Regions from separate parts of the Priestia sp. VA7 genome, predicted to be linked through region 2. Evidence: riboswitches for the same ligand, from Rfam matches in the RefSeq annotation. Region 2 holds a riboswitch; each other region holds the start of a gene.
The links. A riboswitch is a leader RNA that binds a small molecule or an ion and turns the genes downstream of it on or off. The one in region 2 is predicted to bind cobalamin.
Positions count from the first base shown of each region.

Region 1 (6,529 bases), on a different contig from region 2:
TTATTTGTTTTAGAGATAAGTGTACTAAAATCAAGATCTAAAGGTTCTGGATCTTCCCCGACATAATGATAAATATTTTGCTTACTCTCCCATTCATAACCTAATTTCTTAATTTTTAATTGGATTGTACGAGTACTAACATCATACGTATCAGCTAATTCTTTAACGGTGATTTTTTTCACCATAATTTTATTTAGTATCTCTTTTACCAACATCATACTAGTCCCCATTTTCTTCTTGAAATTATATAACTAGTATTCAAATGCAACGTGATAATTCCTGTTATAACTTCTTTAAAAAACAATAATCTTTCTTCGTAGAATAATCTCTGAAAGAGAACGTTTTACTTATTTATAAACCATCTTTTGTGTGATGTATAAATGGGCGCTCTGTTCATTATCAGAGATACAGAACATATTTAGCTTGCATAGTTATTGAAACATTTGAGCAAACTACTCAAGATGTAACCGAGCATCGATTAGCAAAATTTAATTATGCAACAGAAAAACCACTGATGAGGACCAGTGGTTTTCTGTTTTTAGACTGTATACCATACACAAATGTAGTTAACATAATACCTCTTCCGGAACACACGCAAAAAGAGAACCCCTATTGGGAAAAGGGTTCTGATGAGGTCCTTGTTTCTACTTTATGCAGCTTTTTATACATCTTGACATACCAACGCTTTAGTAGGAGACGAACGAGAAAAAATGTATAAAAAGCGCATGTTTTATATATATGATCCTAAGGAAAAATACAGCATATGTGTAAAAAATATGTTAGTATCTATCTACAGTTATAGAGTTACCTTGAAAAGCAACTTCACTCGAATGCCATTAGAGAATGAGGTTGCTTTTCCTCTTTTTATATTAAGAACAAAAACTAATCAGTTGAAGTAATCTTTTCTAATTCATTCAATAATTGATCAACTAATTGACTGATTATAATTGTATTATAGCTAGTAAAGCCTTCTTCTACTCCTACCCTAATCATACGTTCTCTCGCTGCCTCTATATCCACAAGTAAAGTCTTTCTTAAAGTACTGTTATATCTATACCTTTGCAATTATGTAGTCACCTATCCCTCTAAGTTGTTAAGTCTTCATTTAACATTAACTGGATTTTTACCATATAACAATAATTGTTGCTGTAATAGTCGATTAAGAGCATAGAATGAGGGTTTTAGGGTTTAAATAGCTAAGTTTTTATACTTAAAACATATATTGTTTCATGAACTAATTGAAAATAGTGGAGTTCATAAAAGTATAATCTTACGAACGATAAAGTTGATTCTAATTCAAAACATTAAAGTCTGATTAACGGCTGTTATAATTTTAATATAGATCCTTTATGTCTTAGATATATGTGTTATAATATCCAAGCAATGTTTTGTTATTTCGAAAAGCTCTGAAAATTATTCAGAGCTTTATCAACATACAATTCAATAAAAATATCAACAGATTAGGAGCTCTTATGTTAGATAAGAGGTAACAGGGAACCGAGTGAAAATCTCGGGCGGTCCAGCCACTGTAATTAGGGAGTTTCTTACCTTATGTCACTCAATTTCTTTTTTTGGGAAGGCGGTAAATAATGATGATCTAGAGCCAGGATACCTACCTAAACTGTACACTTAACTCTTCTAGGAAAGGGATTGGTGTATTAGGTATGCAATATTTATGGCTTACATTTATGCTGTTTACTTTTATACATATCCCCCAATTCGAACAAGGTTGGGGGATTTTTTATTTATACACTTTAAAGGAGGAATTAACGTGGGGAATTTTTCAATTTATTACTTGTCTTTGTTTTAGGATTGAGGCATGGGTTAGATGCTGATCACCTAGCATTTATCGATAACCAGACAAGAGATAATTGGCGTATGAGAAGATCTTTCTCACGATGGGTTGGTACATGTAATTCCGTACAATAGGGTAATTCCTATAGAAGAGTCATATATCTTTAAATCCATCGCAATAAAAAAGAAAATTTTAGGAGTACAATAATGCTAAAAAAATCATGCATGTTACTTGTTTGTCTCATAGTTTCTTTATTGACAGCCTGCTCAGAAGATACAAAAACAGGTACTGATCAATCTGGAAAAAAGACAATATCAATTGGATGGCCACTTGATATAGGCCCACTAAATCCACATACCTATTTGCCTAACCAGATGACTGCTCAAGCAATGGTTTATGAGTCACTGGTTGAATATAATGATGACGGTACCATTTCACCTAAACTCGCTGAAAAATGGAAGGTTTCAGATGATCAAACGACGTATACTTTCTACTTACGTGAGGGTGTAAAGTACTCTGATGGCTCCACCTTTAATGCAGACAATGTCATTCGTAACTTTAATGCCATTCTAGAAAATCGAGAAGCCCATTCATGGATGGGAATGGTTAAACATATTGAATATGTCAAAAAAGTAGATGATTATACAGTTGCTTTAAAGCTAGATGAACCATATTATCCTGTTCTGAATGAACTAGCATTTGTTAGGCCATTTCGATTCCTAGGGGATGCAGGATTCCCTGAGAATGATGCAACCTCAAAAGGCATTAAGACAGCTGTTGGAACAGGCCCATGGGTTCTAAAAGAGTACAAAAAAGATAAATATGCTATTTTCAAACGCAACAATAACTATTGGGGTGAAAAACCAAAGGTTGATGAAGTAAAAATAAAAATTATTCCTGATTCAGAATCAATTGCTCTAGCGTTTGAAAATCAAGAGTTAGATTTAATCTATGGTCGAGGCATTGTTAGTTTAGATAATTACACGTATTTAAAAGATAGTGGTAATTACGAGACAGCTATTTCAGAACCGTTGTCCACAAAAGCATTACTATTTAATACTCAATCAGGACCATTAAAGCAGTTGAAGGTACGCCAAGCCATTCATTATGCAATTAATAAGCAATCATTAGTAAGTACCGTGACACATGGTACAGAAAAAGTAGCAGATACTTTGTTTTGGGATGCCATCCCCTACGCTGATATTGATTTAAAAGCATTAAAATTCAATCCCGAAAAAGCCAAATCTCTATTAAATGAAGCTGGTTGGAAATTAGAGAATGGGCAAACTATTCGTACAAAAGATGGGCAGAAACTAGAATTAGATTTAACCTATATTGCTACAGATGCCATTCAAAAGCCAATGGCTGAAATGATCCAAGGTGAACTAGCAAAAGTGGGCATCAAATTAAATATTAAAGGAACAGATGTAATGGTGGGTTTACATCAGTTAATGAATGATGAAACCGACATTAACTTTTGGCGAACAAACGGCCCACCAACTGATCCACATAATTTTATCAATGAATCAGCAACTCCAAACGCAAGTGGAGTTTATGAAGCAAAACTAGGATTAGCAGAGGCAAAAGATTTAGATAAAAAAATCCAGCAAGTACTTGTTAGTACAGACGAAAAAAAACGTTCGCAATTATATAAAGAGGTTTTAACAACTATGCATGATAAGGCGTTATTCTATCCGATTTCATATGAAACTAACAATGTAATTTATCAGAAGTCATTGCAGAAATTCATACCGCGCGCTTCTGAATATGATATTCCATATACTATTATGGACTTCAAGAAATAAATGTAAAAAGACCGATGAAATCTGTTTCATCGGTTTCTTTTAGTCTAAATCGAGGTGTACATATATGAAAAAAACTTTATGGCTATTTTGTTTAAAACGGTTAGCATCTCTACCAATTATTCTTTTAGGTGTATCATTACTTACCTTCTTCTTAATGCGTATCGTGCCTATAGAGCCGGCTGAAGTAATTTTACGATTATCCGGTGTTACACCTACTACAGAATCCATACGCTCGTTAGAGAAAGAAATGGGGCTAAATTTACCACTTTTTGAACAATATTGGCTGTGGTTAAAAGATGTTTTAAGCTTACAGTTTGGCACATCCTTTGTTAGTAAATTACCTGTTGCCGAAGAGCTATTGAATAAATTTCCTGCGACAGCATTGTTAGCTATTAGCTCTTTTTTTCTTGCTCTTACTATTAGTGTCCCCACAGGAATTATTAGTGCCCTTTACCCTTATTCAGTTATTAATAAATTCATAGGAATACTATCAACTATCACAGTATCGCTCCCAACCTTTTGGTTAGGATTTATGCTGATTTATATTTTTAGTGTTCAACTTAATCTATTACCTACAAATGGTACAGGTTCTTTGATGCATTTAATCTTGCCTACTTGCACTTTAGCTATACCGATTATCGGCATATTTACACAAACTATACACACAGCCATGACACAGGAGTTGACGAAACCTTATATAGATTATGCATATCAAAGGGGTATTTCTAAGAGAGTTATTATAACTAAACACGTTCTCAAGCATACATTAACTCCATTACTGTCGTTATTTGGCTTAACACTTGGTAATTTAATGGCTGGTGCGATTGTAGTCGAACAAGTATTTAGTTGGCCTGGGGTGGGCAGATACTTAATTGAATCTGTTATCAATCGTGATTATCCAGTCATACAAAGTTATGTACTAATCGTTGCTGTATTATATGTTTGTATTAATCTATGCACTGATATTGTACAGAGACTTCTTGATCCACGTATAAAGGAGAACTCATATGATTAAAAAAATATGCCTTTTATTGCTTAGTCTTGTAGGTATCATTGGCCTTTTTGCGCCATGGATTGTCCCAAATGATCCATATTTAATTGATACAACCAAACGCTTTTTTGATCCATCGTGGCAATATCCTTTAGGTACAGATCATTTAGGTCGTTGTATCCTTTCAAGAATACTAATTGGAATGCGTTACTCTGTTGGTTCAGCACTCATTATTCAGCTCATTTCAAGTGGTTTTTCATTAGCCATTGCTACAATTGTTACATTTAGGCAAGGTATTACTAAAAGGATATTTATACGTTTATGGGATATTCTACTTTCTTTCCCTACCATTATTCTTGCCTTTGCATTAATCAGTGTGTTTGGTCCAGGCTTAAAAAATGTAGTGATCGCCCTTATTTTTGCACAAACAATTTATTATTCACGTGTCTTCCATAATGCTATGATTAGTTTAAATGAGATGAACTATATAAAAGCAGCACGTGTTAGTGGCGCAACTGGGATAAAACTATTAAAAACACATTTTATCCCCCATGTATTACCCACTCTTTATACATTATTATCCTTAGATTTAGGGAAAGTTATTTTGGAAATTGCGGGTTTTTCCTTTATAGGATTGGGTGTACAAGCACCTATACCTGAATGGGGCATGATGATTGATGAAGGTAAACAATATATGAGGCAATATCCAGCAATTATTATCTATCCAGGAATATCAACGTTCCTGATAGTACTATTATTGCATCAGGTAGGTGTTAAAAAACATGCAAACTGACATTTTATTAAACATTGAAAATTTATGTATCAATATAGGTCAACAAAAGGTTCTAAAAAATATTTGCTTGCAAGCAAAAAAAGGAAGAATTCTCGGTATTATTGGGGAAAGTGGTAGTGGTAAATCAACACTTTGTCGTGCTGTTATGCAACAACTTCTACCCTCTTTTCAACAAACGGATGGCAATATTTTGTTCAATCAATATCCATTAACAAAAGAAAGTACCTATATTGGTAAAGAAATTACTAGCATTCTTCAAAATCCAATGATGGCTTTTGATGCAATTCAAACTATTGAAGGGCACTTTTTCGAAACAATAAAGGCTCAGTATAAAATGAAACCTACTCAAATGCGCCAAATTGCTGAGCAATATCTTGAGAAAGTGCAATTGTACGACACGCATCGTATTTTAAAATCATATCCTTTTGAGTTAAGTGGTGGTATGTTACAACGTATCATGATAGCATTAGCACTTATTTCAAAACCTCAACTAATCATCGCAGATGAACCAACAACTGCTTTAGATATGGTAACCCAGCATAATATTGTAACACTGTTAAAGACACTACAGAGTCAGGAACAGCTAACAATGCTTTTAATTACACATGATCTTGGGGTAATCGCAGCATTAGCAGATGATGTTGCAGTCATTCAGAATGGCCAAATTGTTGAATATGCCGATGTATATACTTGTTTTGATTCTCCTAAACATACATATACGAAACAGCTACTTGAAGCACGATTGTAGGAGGAAAAGTGATGAATATATTGGACGTAACAGCAATTAACAAAACATATACAAAACAAAGATGGTTTAAAAAAAATGTGCATCCTATATTGAAAAATATCACATTTTCATTAGCTCCTGGTGAGTGTATTGCAATTGTTGGTAAAAGTGGCTCTGGTAAAAGTACGTTAGCAAACATTGTACTAGGTATCGAACCTGCAACATCTGGTGAAATGATATTTAGAGGAAAGACATTAACAAAGTCATATTACAAACAAATACGTAAAGAAATTCAAGGAGTTTTTCAAAATAGTTATGCTTCCCTTGATCCATTGCAAAAAGTTGAAGATGTTTTAAAAGAACCACTAAGAAATTTTGATTTACCTTTTAATAAAAGTAAATTACTTCATTTATTAGA
Region 1 is NZ_JBVQPN010000019.1:8,471-14,999, forward strand. Features, by position in the region: gene AC0C45_RS29185 (HTH domain-containing protein) at 1-218, opposite strand, end outside; gene AC0C45_RS29190 (aspartyl-phosphate phosphatase Spo0E family protein) at 883-1,020, opposite strand; cobalamin riboswitch at 1,446-1,634, shown strand; partial or broken gene AC0C45_RS29195 (HoxN/HupN/NixA family nickel/cobalt transporter) at 1,801-1,929, shown strand; gene nikA (nickel ABC transporter substrate-binding protein) at 2,002-3,600, shown strand; gene AC0C45_RS29205 (ABC transporter permease) at 3,665-4,615, shown strand; gene AC0C45_RS29210 (ABC transporter permease subunit) at 4,608-5,384, shown strand; gene AC0C45_RS29215 (ABC transporter ATP-binding protein) at 5,374-6,132, shown strand; gene AC0C45_RS29220 (ABC transporter ATP-binding protein) at 6,144-6,529, shown strand, end outside.
Region 1: another riboswitch for cobalamin. It lies ahead of AC0C45_RS29195 (HoxN/HupN/NixA family nickel/cobalt transporter); the one in region 2 lies ahead of metE (5-methyltetrahydropteroyltriglutamate--homocysteine S-methyltransferase).

Region 2 (6,529 bases):
AAAAAATTGCCCATGGCAATACCAATGAAACACCATCGGTTACCCCAAGCTTTTGAAACGATGCAACAAGTGTCACCATGGCAAGTCCGAATAGGCCTAGCGCTGATGGATCTGCTGTTACAATTTTAACGTGCTGCGTACTGTTGTTACTCATGTTTTACCTCCCTGATTTTAAAAACACCTTTAAAAAGATACAAAAATCTACGGGAAGTGTCAATGGATATTTTTGGCCTTTAAAAACCCATAAGACCAAGCAGTGTAGCGTTTACACTGCTTGGTCTTTACTTTCTTGTTATCAAACGTTTTGTAATAAATTTTGTCTTGTTTGTTTTGCAGACTCAACCATCACTTTTAAAGCTTCAACCGTCTCGCTGATTCCTCTTGTTTTAAGGCCGCAGTCGGGATTAATCCAAAATAATGCAGGATCAAGCACCTTTAGAGCGCGGTCAATGTTTCGTGTCAGCTCTTCAAGCTTCGGCACGCGCGGACTGTGGATATCATATACGCCAAGTCCAATTCCTTGATTGTACGTATGTTCTTCAAACGCATAAATTAATTCACCGTGGCTTTTAGACGTTTCAATGGAAATGACGTCGGCATCAAGCGCTTTGATCGCATCAATAATCTCTTCGAATTCTGAATAGCACATATGCGTGTGAATTTGCGTCTCATTTTGCACCGATACCGTCGCTAGCTTGAACGCATACACCGCAGCATTTAAGTAGCTGTTCCAGTTTTCTCGTTTTAACGGCAATCCTTCACGCAGCGCCGGTTCATCTACTTGAATCATTGAAATGCCCCGACTTTCAAGTGCTTCTACTTCTTTTCTAAGAGCAAGCGCAATCTGATTTGCCACGTCGTAGCGCGGGATATCATCACGCACAAACGACCAGTTTAAAATTGTAATCGGACCCGTCAGCATTCCTTTAACCGGCTTATCGGTTAGAGACTGTGCGTAGATCGTTTCTTTTATCGTCATCGCCTGTTCGTACGAGACATCTCCGTAAATAAGCGGCGGTTTCACGCAGCGAGAACCGTAAGATTGCACCCAGCCAAACTTCGTAAACTGAAAGCCTCCTAATTTCTCACCGAAGTACTCAACCATGTCCGTACGCTCAAACTCTCCGTGCACAAGGACATCTAAGCCGATATCTTCTTGAATTTCAATCCATTTTTTGATTTCCTCGTTAATGTACGCTTCATACGCTTCGTCTGTTAGTTCTCCTTTACGCCATTTTAGACGCTCTTTTCGCACTTCTTTTGTTTGCGGAAAGCTTCCAATCGTTGTCGTTGGAAGAAGCGGCAGCTGAAACGCTTCTTGTTGAACGCGTTGACGTACGTCAAACGGCGCTTGGCGCTCTGCTTTATAACTGTGCAGCTGCTTCAGCTCTTTTTGCACGTCTTGATGATTTCGAAAAGATGATCCATTTAATGCTTGAATCGCTTGTTTGCTTACACTTATTTCTTTTTCTATTGCTTCTTTTCCTTGCTGTACCGCTTTCGTTAACAGCGTGATTTCCTGTAGCTTTTCATCTGCAAAAGAGAGCGCATTTTTCAATACTGGATCAATCGTCTCTTCATTTTTCACCGTGACAGGAACATGTAACAGACTTGATGAAGGCTGCAGAATCAAACGGTCTTTTGATACGGCTTCTTCAATTTCACTGATCGTTAAAAGTTGTTCATCCAAATTTCCACGCCAAATGTTTCGTCCGTCAATCACTCCTGCTGCCAGCACTTTATCAGTTGGAAAACCATATTTATTAAGCGCCGTGAGATTTTCGCCTCGGTCATGTACAAAATCTAAGCCAATACCATGAACAGGAAGAGCAACTACTTCTTTATAGTGATCAATGCTGTCAAAATACGTTTGCAAAATGACTTTTACATTCGGTGCCGCTTCCTTCAAAGTTTGATAGACTTCTTTGTACAGCGCGATTTCTTCTTTTGATAGCGTTGTAGCTAAAACCGGCTCATCTATCTGCACCCACTCGACGCCTTCTGCCTGCAGCTCCGCTAAAATAGTTGCATAAAGCGGAACAAATTGTTCAACTACTTTTTCAAACTCACTTTCTTTATATCCTTTTGACAGCTTCACAAATGTTACTGGACCTAAAATAACGGGTTTACCTTTGATATTCAGCTTTTCTTTTGCTTCTTTGTAAAATTGAAGCGGCCGATTTTCTACAAGTGCCGGCGTACATTCCTCAAGCTCGGGTACGATGTAGTGATAATTTGTGTTAAACCATTTTGTCATCGTAGAAGCTACCGCACCTTTTGTTCCTCGCGCGATGTCAAAATACGTTTCAAGCGATACCGGTCCTCCGTCATATTCAAAGCGCTTTGGCACCAAACCAAACATAGCGGCTGTATCTAACACGTGATCGTATAAGCTAAAATCGCCGACTGGAATCAGTTCAATTCCTGCGTCACGCTGTTTTTTCAGATGCTCAAGACGAAGAGCTTCAATTTCCTGTAGAAAGATATCTTTCTCTAGTTTTCCTGCCCAAAACTGCTCAAGCGATTTTTTCCATTCTCGTTTTTCACCAATTCTTGGATAACCTACATTTGAACTTTTTACACTGCTCATTTTTTCCACTCCCTGTATATTTTTTTATCGATAAACTAAAAAATCTCTCTTTTCGAAATGAAAAGAGAGATGATACGCATACTTAACTAAAGTTGAGATAGTCTGTTTTTCTCAACACGTATTCCTCACTCCTCTCTATATCCCGTAGAGCTTAAGTGCATACAACAGGCAGGTCTCCTGACTTAGGTTCATCGCTTCTTATCCCTTCCCATTTCAACATGAAACAGTGGTTAATAAGTTGCTCCCCATTACAGTGGCGGGACCGCGCCGGCTTTTCACCGATCTTCCCTTTTAAGCTGCGTACATTCGTTACACAGCACCTGATGCATTTTTATAAAATTGTTCATTCAAAACACCTTCACATAAAATAAAAAGCCTCTCTATCATGAATAGAGAGGCATAGTATCTATGAAATCCTCTCTTATTTTTCAAAGCTGTACGCTTTGCAGGATGTAGCACCTTTTTAACAAGAATGTTAAATGGTTGCCGGGCTTCACAGGGCCAGTCCCTCCGCCTCTCTCAATAAGAGTTTTAATTGTTTATAATATTTTGAATGTAGAGTCATCTTAACACCTTAGATTTATGTTGTCAAAAGAAATTGCAAAAAAATTAGTTTTCAGGAGGTGCTGACGCTAATTTTTGTCTTAACAATTTGTAATCGTCTTTTCGATGTGTTTCGATCAAGTCTTTTGCTCCTTGGTGATATCCTGACGAATAAATGTACTCTACTGCTGTTTCAATAAGCTTTCTTTTTTCTTCGGCACACTCCCGGTCCATTAAGGGGAACAGTCTACCTAAAAGGTCATTTAAATCTTCCTTGATAAAACGATTAAGTCCTTCTTGCATCTTTTCGTTTGCCATGATTGCTCCTCCATTTGCTGTGTATATTCTAAGCCTCTATAAACAGGCAGTTCACTGTGAATTTTAAGATAAAGTTAAGTCATTAAACAGTATATCAAGTGAATGTTTTTCTTTAATTACATATGTAATACAAATATATGACAAATATAGAGAATATATCATCATTCATTATCTATTATAACGTTTGACTGAACCTTCTGCTACAAGGTTTCGTTAAGAGTTATGCACATTTTCCCAAAAGAGGTTGAGACATAACGAAATGAATTCAATCTAAAGGCAAATGGGATACATGAGCTGAATCGCTTGTGACACCGCAGTTGATTTCCGTACAAGACTTCGCTTCCCGCAGGAGTCTTCGTCTTGTCCTCCAATCACCTGCTAGAAAGATCTATACACATGAAACCTACGTTTACCCTAACAAAAAAAACGAACCACTAATCAAAGTGTTTGATTAGTGGTTCGTTTTTCACTTCAGCTAAAATACTTTTATCTCAGCATCTTACATTTAAAACATTTACGACAATTAAACATATTTATTACGCTCAACTGGACTTACAGAATTTCTTCCAGAACGAGCTGCCATGTCCGTTTCAATTTGCTCTAGGCTACGTCCTTTTGTTTCAACAACTACAAAACGTATGAAGAATAAACCGAGAATGCAAATGATTCCGAACGTTGAAAAAATAACGCCCAAACTAAACTGATCAGCTAAAATTGGGAACACAAGCCCTACTGCCAGCGATCCTGTCCAGTTAAAAGCAGATGAAATCCCAGCACCGATTCCGCGTACAGAAAGCGGGAAAATTTCTCCTACAATGATCCACGTAAGCGGCGCCCAAGAAAACGCATAGCAAAGGATAAAGCAGCAAAGAGCAATTAACGTAACCCAGTTCACGACGACTTCATTAACGCCTAATGCTCCTAGAATAGCCGGTGTGAAAAATGAAAGAGCCATTCCCGCACCGCCAATCGTAAGAATGGTACGGCGGTTGAATTTATCAACAAACTGCAGGAAGATAAGTGTTGTCACCACAAAAATCACCCCAACAATAACCGTAAAGCCAGCAGCTACCTGCGGGGCTAAACCAACTTGACGAGCAATGCTTGTTGCATAATAAACAATTGAGTTTGAGCCTTGAATCTGTTGAAAAGTTGCCATTCCGACACCGATAATTAAAGCTAAACGAAACTTTTTATGAAACAGCTGCTTAATGCCTGATTGTTCATGAACAGCTACGCTTTCAATTTCAGACACTTCAGCTTCCACTTCAGCTGTTGACCGGCGAAGCGTGCGCAGCACTTCACGCGCTTTATCTGGCATTCCATTTTTAATTAAGTAGCGAGGCGACTCTGGAAGCTTGATCATACCGATGCATAATACAATTGCAAAAATACCGGCGCTGCCAAGCATTAATCGCCAGCTGTTTGGAACGGGCTCAAAAATAAAGGCTACAATATAGCTTAATAATAATCCAATTACAATCATTAGCTGATTTAAACCTGAAAGCTTCCCGCGAATATTAGCAGGTGCGATTTCTGACATATAGGCAGGAACTAACGAAGAAGCCGTTCCTACTGCTGTACCTAAAAAGACGCGCGCAATCGTTAACGTAATTTCCTCTGGTGCAATCGCTGAACCGATGGAGCCTAAAAGAAAGATGATCGACGAAATTAAAATTAACTTTCTTCGTCCAAACTTATCGCCTAATAATCCGCTTAAAATGGAACCGATAATTGCTCCTCCCATTAGCGACGAAACCACAATTCCCAGCCAGAGCGGACTTAAATGAAACGCTTCACGGATATGACCTTCTGCACCAGCAATAATCCCAATATCATAACCGAATAAAATACCGGCAAATGAGCCGAAGAAGAAGATAAACTTACTTGATACTTTACTCATGATTATAGATCCCCTTTGTATTGTCTTAGTTTTGCTTCCTATCACACAAATTTAAAACGCTTTCATTTATTTCTAAAAACGGCGTTCTTTTACTAAGTTGCGCTATATTTTCACTTTCAAGGAAGCAGCGCTCCCTCGAAAGTAGTGATGCTTACTTAATAATGACGTACTCTAGATCAACAAGCTTTGCATAGCTCACGATTTGATCCGTCGTTAAATTTAATGAAAGAACCGTATGATGGCCTCCTCCGTTTTCAATCCACGCTTTAACGCCGTCTTGGAAGTTCGGCTTAATGTTCCAAAGCACGCGCGCTACCGGAAGATTTGGAGCAGGAACTTCCGGCTCAAATGCCGATACTTCGTTAATTAACAGCTTGTAATGCGTACCGAAGTCAGCCATGGAAACCACTACACCTTCTCCTTGTTTACCGTCAAACACTAAGCGGGCCGGATCTTCGCGGTTACCGATACCTAGCGGAGAAACGATTAGTTTTGGTTTGTTTACCGCTAGCGTCGGGTCTACTTCAAGCATGTGTGATTGAAGCACAGACTCACGTCCGGGAGCCAATTCATACGTATAGTCTTCCATAAAGCCCGTTGACTGATTATGGCTCATTACTTTAAGCAGGCGGTCAAGCGCCGCTGTTTTCCAGTCTCCTTCACCGGCAAAGCCGTAGCCCTGTGCCATCAAGCGCTGTACAGCTAGACCAGGGAGCTGTTTCATACCGTATAGATCTTCAAAGTTAGTGGTAAAGGCGCTGTAGCCGCCTTCATCTAGAAAACGTTTAATCGCAATTTCATAGCTTGCCTGTACTTTTACGCTAGACTCCCAGTCTTCTGCAGAATAACCGCCGTAAACAAATTCGTACGCGTCGGCATATTCAGCAAATAAATCATTGATTTCTTCTTCCGTAACGGCATTGACATATTGAACAAGATCACCGATTCCGAAGTAGTCAACCGTCCAGCCAAATTGAATTTGTGCTTCAATTTTGTCTCCTTCCGTTACGCCGACATTGCGCATATTGTCACCGAAACGCGCAACTTTAATGTTGAAGCTTTCGTTATAAGCAGCGGCTACGTCCATCCACTGTGCAATTTGCTGCTGTACTTCGGGGCGCTCCCAGTAGCCTACTACGATTTTATTTTGCTTGTTCAAACGCGCGTTGATAAAG
Region 2 is NZ_JBVQPN010000003.1:47,564-54,092, reverse strand. Features, by position in the region: gene AC0C45_RS12655 (acetate uptake transporter) at 1-154, opposite strand, end outside; gene metE (5-methyltetrahydropteroyltriglutamate--homocysteine S-methyltransferase) at 296-2,590, opposite strand; cobalamin riboswitch at 2,741-2,929, opposite strand; SAM riboswitch class I at 3,009-3,119, opposite strand; gene AC0C45_RS12645 (hypothetical protein) at 3,200-3,451, opposite strand; gene AC0C45_RS12640 (sugar porter family MFS transporter) at 3,975-5,354, opposite strand; gene araA (L-arabinose isomerase) at 5,506-6,529, opposite strand, start outside.

Region 3 (6,529 bases), on a different contig from region 2:
GACCGTACAGCTTGTTTCCCTCTGTTCTTAGACTCAGCCTTCCCTTTTCCCATACCGTGTCAAAGTGACCGATAATTAAAAGCTGCTTTTCTCCTTCTCCAATCGTAAATTTCAAATGGTTTCCTACTTCTTTTTCTTCTATGATTTCGTACCCTACCCCTAAACGCTTTTGAAATAGCTGCGTTAAATACATTCCACACTGATCTACTAACTCTTTGCTGTAGGACGGTGATTCTTTTTTCACAAATCCGACTAAATCTTCAAGCATCTCTTGTTCGTGTTCTTTTAAATAACTAAATACACTTTGTTCTACCATTACCTGACTCAAATCAATTCCTCCTCCAAACAACCCCTGCTGCTTGCATTAAATGCTTTTATTTATCGTACGTATAACTATGTTCTACGTTTCACATAACGATCTTAAATTATCCTTAATTATAATGGTTTTCAGACAATTTTCCATCCTTTAAATACAGATAATACTTTAACTTATTCATAACCGACCGAAAATAGCCATAAACTTCAACAAATTCATACAAAAAAGCTTCAATCTTCAACAGATTAAAGCTTTCGTTTGACTAATTGACATTTATTTTAATATTTTTCCCTTTTGACTTCACACTCACAAAAACAAACATAGACACTAAAAAAACAAACAGAATAACGCCAACCATTTCAAAGTTTACTTCGGCCCATGGGTTAAAGAAAGTGAATGCTAAATAGAACGACACACCATAAGCGAGGACAACAATAACCCAGCCCATCAAGCGAGAAGCAGATTGTCCAAATTTACTCGATTCATTCACCATTTTATGTACAATCAATGAATCGATTGTATCTGTTAGCATCATACCAAACATAAACACTAGCCCCAACAAAAGCGGCGTATACTTGCCTGCGTTCCCTACAGCTAGAGACCACACGGCCGTTTGACTGACCGTTTCGGCTGCTAAAGCGAACAATGCTCCTACAAGAATAATTAAAAAAGGATTCGTTGTTCCTTTTGCGATTTTCGGAATAAACTTCCCTTTTAACCCGCTCAGCTGAAACTCTTCCTCTTTATTTTTGGTTCGAAGCAAATGATATGTGTTTAATGTCCCGATTAGAAAGAGAGAGATAATGGATACCCAAGATGCAAAATGATCGAAATACGATGGAAACGTAAAATTCTTCATCACCACGCCCAGCATCCCGGCCGTGACGGCCACCATTCCTCCGTGACCTAGTGAAAACAGCGTTCCGACCCACGGGGCAAAACGGCTGCCCATTCGCCAATTATATCGAGTCTGGCCATCAATAAAAGCTAAGTGATCTGCATCCAATCCGTGCCTGATTCCTAATAAAAAGACAAGTAAAAAAACTGATAAACCTTCCATTTCCTACACTCCTTTTTTTAAAAATAAAACGTAAAAAAGCCTCAATTCTATAGAAATTGAGGATGTGTCGGCATATGAAAATAAACAGCAATTGCTCACTGCGTACCTTGATACACCGCCTCTTTCCTAGAAGAGTCAAGTGTACAGAATAGGTAGGTCTCCTGGCTTGAGATCATCATTTTCTACCGCCTTCCCCGTTTTGAGTGACGATAAGATAGAAAACTCCCTGCTTACAGTGGCTGGACCGCTCGAGATTTGCACTCGATTCCCTGTTACCTCTTACGCTATGTAAGAGCACCTAAACTGTGCGAATAATTCATTTTCTTCTTCATTATACTAGTACCGCTTACAAATGAATAGAGAAAATTCAAATAGAAAAGCCCTGCTAAACTTTACATGCTTAGCAGGGCTTTTTAAAGCAATTAAACTACTTCTACCGTTACGTCTACGTTACCGCTGATTGCTTTTGAATACGGGCAGTATGAGTGAGCTAGGTCTACATATTTTTTCGCTGTTTCTAAATCTAAACCTTCGATATGAGCTTCAAGCGCTACTCCAATTTTCACTCCTTGATCAGCTTTATCGGGAAGCAGCTGAACAGTAGCTTTTACTTCACTTCTTTTGATTTCTACGTTATGTTTTTTCAACATAAATTCTAACGCGCTGTTGAAACAAGCACTGTATCCAGCTGCAAACAGCTGTTCTGGGTTTGTTGCTGTTGTTGCTTCTCCACCAAGCGCTGGAGGTGTTGCAACATCTAAGTTAAAGATGTTATCTAAAGAGTGAACTTCTCCTGTTCTTCCACCTGTGTTAACGACTGTTGTTTCATATAAAGCTTTCATGTATAAACCGCTCCTCTTTTCCATTAATTTTATTAAAAGTTTTTTATTTATCGTTTCTGTAATTTAATTGTACACAATTTAATTTTAAAAAACAAGTATTAAATACATTAAAAATTTCCCAATAAAAAAAGCCGCGTATTTGCGACTTTTTCTTAATAATATTGAGACTGTTCGTCATAAGCAGATTTCCGAAAAATAGACAAGTTGGTAATAGCCCTCATCAGTTTCGTATTAAAAATAACATAATGAATAAACAGCGCCAGCACGCATCCTAAAATAGCTCCTGTTAACACATCGAATGGATAGTGAACGCCAACCCATACGCGTGAAAATGCAATAAGTGCACCTATTACAACCCACATGCGTCCTGAGCGTTTGAAATGCAGCCAAATGGTAAAAGTGATAACTAATGCAGATGTAGCATGATCGCTTGGAAATGAAGAATTCGCGGCGTGATCAATGAGCTGATTCACGTGGTGAGAGATAAACGGACGATCTCGATAAGCAAATAAACTAATCACTTTATTGATAATGACTCCTGTGGCACAAGCACATAAAGCTTGAAATGCTACAACACGGCTGCCGTTTTTATTAATAAGTAAAAACAAGCCGAGTAAAACGATAAGTACATACTGGGCATAATCTGCAAAGAATACCATCAGCGAATCTAGAGGCTTTACGTGTGAGGCATACTGATTCACCGCGTGGAAGATGGTATAATCTACTGAATTAATAGCTGATAACATAATCGAAATCCTTTCTTATTTTTAAATGTCATTAGCTATCTTATCAGTTTCTTGAGAAAATGAACATGTTTTTGTCAGAAGCTTCCTAACTGGTATTTATAAATAATGTACTCAAGCTCAGTAGTAAATCAACGCCTTTCGCCTATTAACTCACCTGTGAGTGATCCACAATATTTTTTTGCAAAAAGATCTCTTCTAAAGAAGGTTCTTCGACGTGAACTTGATAAATGTCGATACCGCATTGAATCAATTCGCGAATAATAAGAGGAATATTTCTTTCTTTTTGAAGCATCACTTTTGTGTACATGTGATGGTATTCAACTTCGGGACTCAACGTACGGAAAAACTGTTGAATGTATTCTTTGTGACTGTTTGGATAAGGATCATGTTTGATCATCACCGTTTTTTTCGCTTGATATTGAAAGCGCAGCTCTTCCATTGTACCTTCTATTAAAATGACCCCATTTTTCATAATCGCTACACGTGTACAAATCTTCTCAACTTCATTTAAATTATGAGACGTCATAAAAATTGTCTTGCCTTGATTTTGGAGTTCTCTTATTAGTTCATGAATGTGGAGAGCAGATTCAACATCTACTCCAGAAGTTGGTTCATCTAAAAAGATAAGATCTGGGTCTGCTACAATTGCTTGAGCAATTCCTAACTTCTTTTTCATTCCAAATGAAAACTTTCCAACTTTCTGATGCTCATGTCCTTCTAGTCCTACTTTCTTCAGTACATTACTACAGTATTCTTTCGAAAAACGATGGCCGTTTACCTTTAAAAAATAGCGCAAATGATTGAGCGCTGTCATCTCATCATAAAAGTTAGCATAGTCAGGAAGCACACCTATTTTCTTCTGAAGCTCTAAATCAATATCACTCTGTCCCAGCAGCGTAAATTCTCCTGCTGAAGGAAATGAAACGCCGGTAAGCATATTAATAAATGTAGACTTTCCTGCTCCGTTTCTTCCTAAAAATCCGTAAATTTCCCCTTGTGATACCTGTAAATTAATACCGTTAACAACTGTTTTAGATCCATATTTTTTAGTTAACTTACTTGTTTCAATAGCATACATATTATACTTCTCTCCTTTTAAAACTCCAAAGTGCCGTACATAAACAAAGTGCTGCAAAAATAAGAAGAACTGTTAGATACCCTTTCTCCAGCTTTAAATAGTAGTAGGGTGTCACATACTTAAACCATGCAATGTACGCTTTTGATGAAAATATGCTCCACACGCTCAGTACCGGTAGAACAAACGATAAAATAATTGATAAAAACATAGTATGAGTTGGGCTTGGCATTAAAGCTGAAAGCATTAAAACAAATGAAATGATACAAACGGTGAATAGCAGGCACTCTAAAAATATATAAAAAGAAAAATGATGCGAAATAAACGCAATCAGTAGAAATGAAATAGAGATACAAACAAGCCAGAAACAGCAAATACCTAAGAATTTCCCTAGTACAATACGCTCTCTTGATGTTTTGGTAACTAAAAACCTTGCTGTTCTTGTCTTAATTTCTTGATTAATAACATTATGAGAAAGACTTGAAATAAATAAAGGTCCGAACCCGAGAAGCATCACCAAAATTCCCCCGTTGGCTCCATCTTGAATCTGTGCACTCGTCAGCTGATCTCCAAGTTGACTAACTATATGGGCTATTCCATAGGAAGCACCGCATACGATTAAGATAACGATAATTGATTTAATACTTTTAAATAAGCTTTGAAACTCTTTTAAACTAATAGCCCACATTTCCAAAATCTCCTTTTAAATAAGTTTGACTGCTATCATCCAACAAAAGGATGATTTACTTCCGCCGGTAAAGCTTTTTTTTCTTTGGGCTTTCCACTCCAAGAAAAATTTGTCCATATACGCAGTAGCTTCTCCACCGGTCCAGTTTGAAATTTTTGTACGTACATATAGCTGCCGATAAGCTGAATTCCGTAAATACCTATACAGACAAAAATCCCTGCAATCATGCCGAGCTTTCCGAAATAACCTAATCCATAACCGTAAAAAATCGTCGTGCATATGACCGTTTGCATTAAATAATTACTAAGCGATATCCTGCCTACACTTTCAAAAGCCTTTATCAAAAATGACTTCTCGTATTTTGCATATAACCAAGCAAAGCCTGCAATATAACCAAGAGATAGAAGACTTCCACCTAACATATGTGTAGAACCAGCCCAATTAGCATCTGGCCATACGTACATAGTCCCTTTTAACAGCAAGCCAAGCGGAATCAGCGCGGCTGCCCAACGGCCATACTGTTTTTGATTAGCTGAAACATCGTAAAACCACTTTTTCTTTCCTGCATACATACCAAATAAAAACAAAGCGCCCATTATAAATGGCGTAAACAAGAAGGCAAAAGCAAATTTATATCCTGTTATATTCATCGGATCAACATTGTTGCGGTGGTCTTTAATCTGTTCATAAGTTCCACTTCCATACACATGAATCGTATCTTTTACATATGTCGTAAGCGTTTGTTTATCGCTAAGAAGATACATATTATCGTTTAATGAACCGTATCCGGCTGCTCCTGTAAGGACCAGCAAAATCGATACCCACACCAAAAGTGTTTTGGCTTTACGCTTTAAAAAGAAAAGTAGTAAAAATACTCCCATCATTCCGTAAAACGTAAGAATATCTCCTTCCCATAAAAACACTCCATGCAGTAAGCCAAACCCTAGAAGCAGAAGAAAACGGCGAAAGAAATGCCTTTTTACGCCTAGCTTCCTTCTTTCTAAGCTTTCTTTCATCTTCACCATTGAATAGCCAAATAAAAAGGTAAAAATCGGCATAAAACTTTCCTCTACCGCGACTTTTAAAAAGACATAGGCTGCTGAATCACTTGGTGATAGCGAGAAGAGATGAATCATATCCTTTCCGTAAATGCCATATTGAAAAATCAGCATATTCGCTAGTAAAATACCAAACAAGCTGAATCCTCTCATACTATCAATTACTTTAACCCGCCTAAAATCATTACTCATCCTTTTAACTCCTTTACTATGTGTCTGTGCATTTAGTATATGAAATGAAGTTTTCAAGAAAATAACCAGGAGATTATCTTTTCCTTAACATTTTCCAATTTTGTTAATCTTTTCGTAATGTTCTTATGCTAAAATCGAATACGTATGAAATGAAACAGAGGTGATTTACGTTGGAAGATGCGTCTATATTGCTAGTTGATGATGAAGTTGCCATCGTCAAAATGCTGGAGACAGTATTAAAAAAAGAAGGATTCAACCAAATTTATAAAGCTCACACCGCTCAAGAAGCGCTGGATGTTTTACATAATCAAACAATTGATATTATTTTGTTGGACGTAATGCTTCCCGATCAAAGCGGATTTGATATCTGTCCTAAAATTCGTGAGCTCTCAAACGCGTATATTTTATTCATAACAGCCAAAGTATCCGACCTGGACGTACTAACGGGTTTCGCCATGGGAGGAGACGACTACGTAACTAAGCCGTTTAATCCTTTAGAAATTGCGGCACGAATTAAAGCACGACTGCGCAGAAAGCAAGTGCTGACTGAAG
Region 3 is NZ_JBVQPN010000006.1:83,583-90,111, reverse strand. Features, by position in the region: gene AC0C45_RS24350 (M20 family metallopeptidase) at 1-349, opposite strand, end outside; gene AC0C45_RS24345 (HoxN/HupN/NixA family nickel/cobalt transporter) at 579-1,376, opposite strand; cobalamin riboswitch at 1,511-1,693, opposite strand; gene AC0C45_RS24340 (organic hydroperoxide resistance protein) at 1,799-2,218, opposite strand; gene AC0C45_RS24335 (undecaprenyl-diphosphatase) at 2,371-2,964, opposite strand; gene AC0C45_RS24330 (ABC transporter ATP-binding protein) at 3,110-4,042, opposite strand; gene AC0C45_RS24325 (ABC transporter permease) at 4,044-4,727, opposite strand; gene AC0C45_RS24320 (DUF418 domain-containing protein) at 4,763-5,977, opposite strand; gene AC0C45_RS24315 (response regulator transcription factor) at 6,148-6,529, shown strand, end outside.
Region 3: another riboswitch for cobalamin. It lies ahead of AC0C45_RS24345 (HoxN/HupN/NixA family nickel/cobalt transporter); the one in region 2 lies ahead of metE (5-methyltetrahydropteroyltriglutamate--homocysteine S-methyltransferase).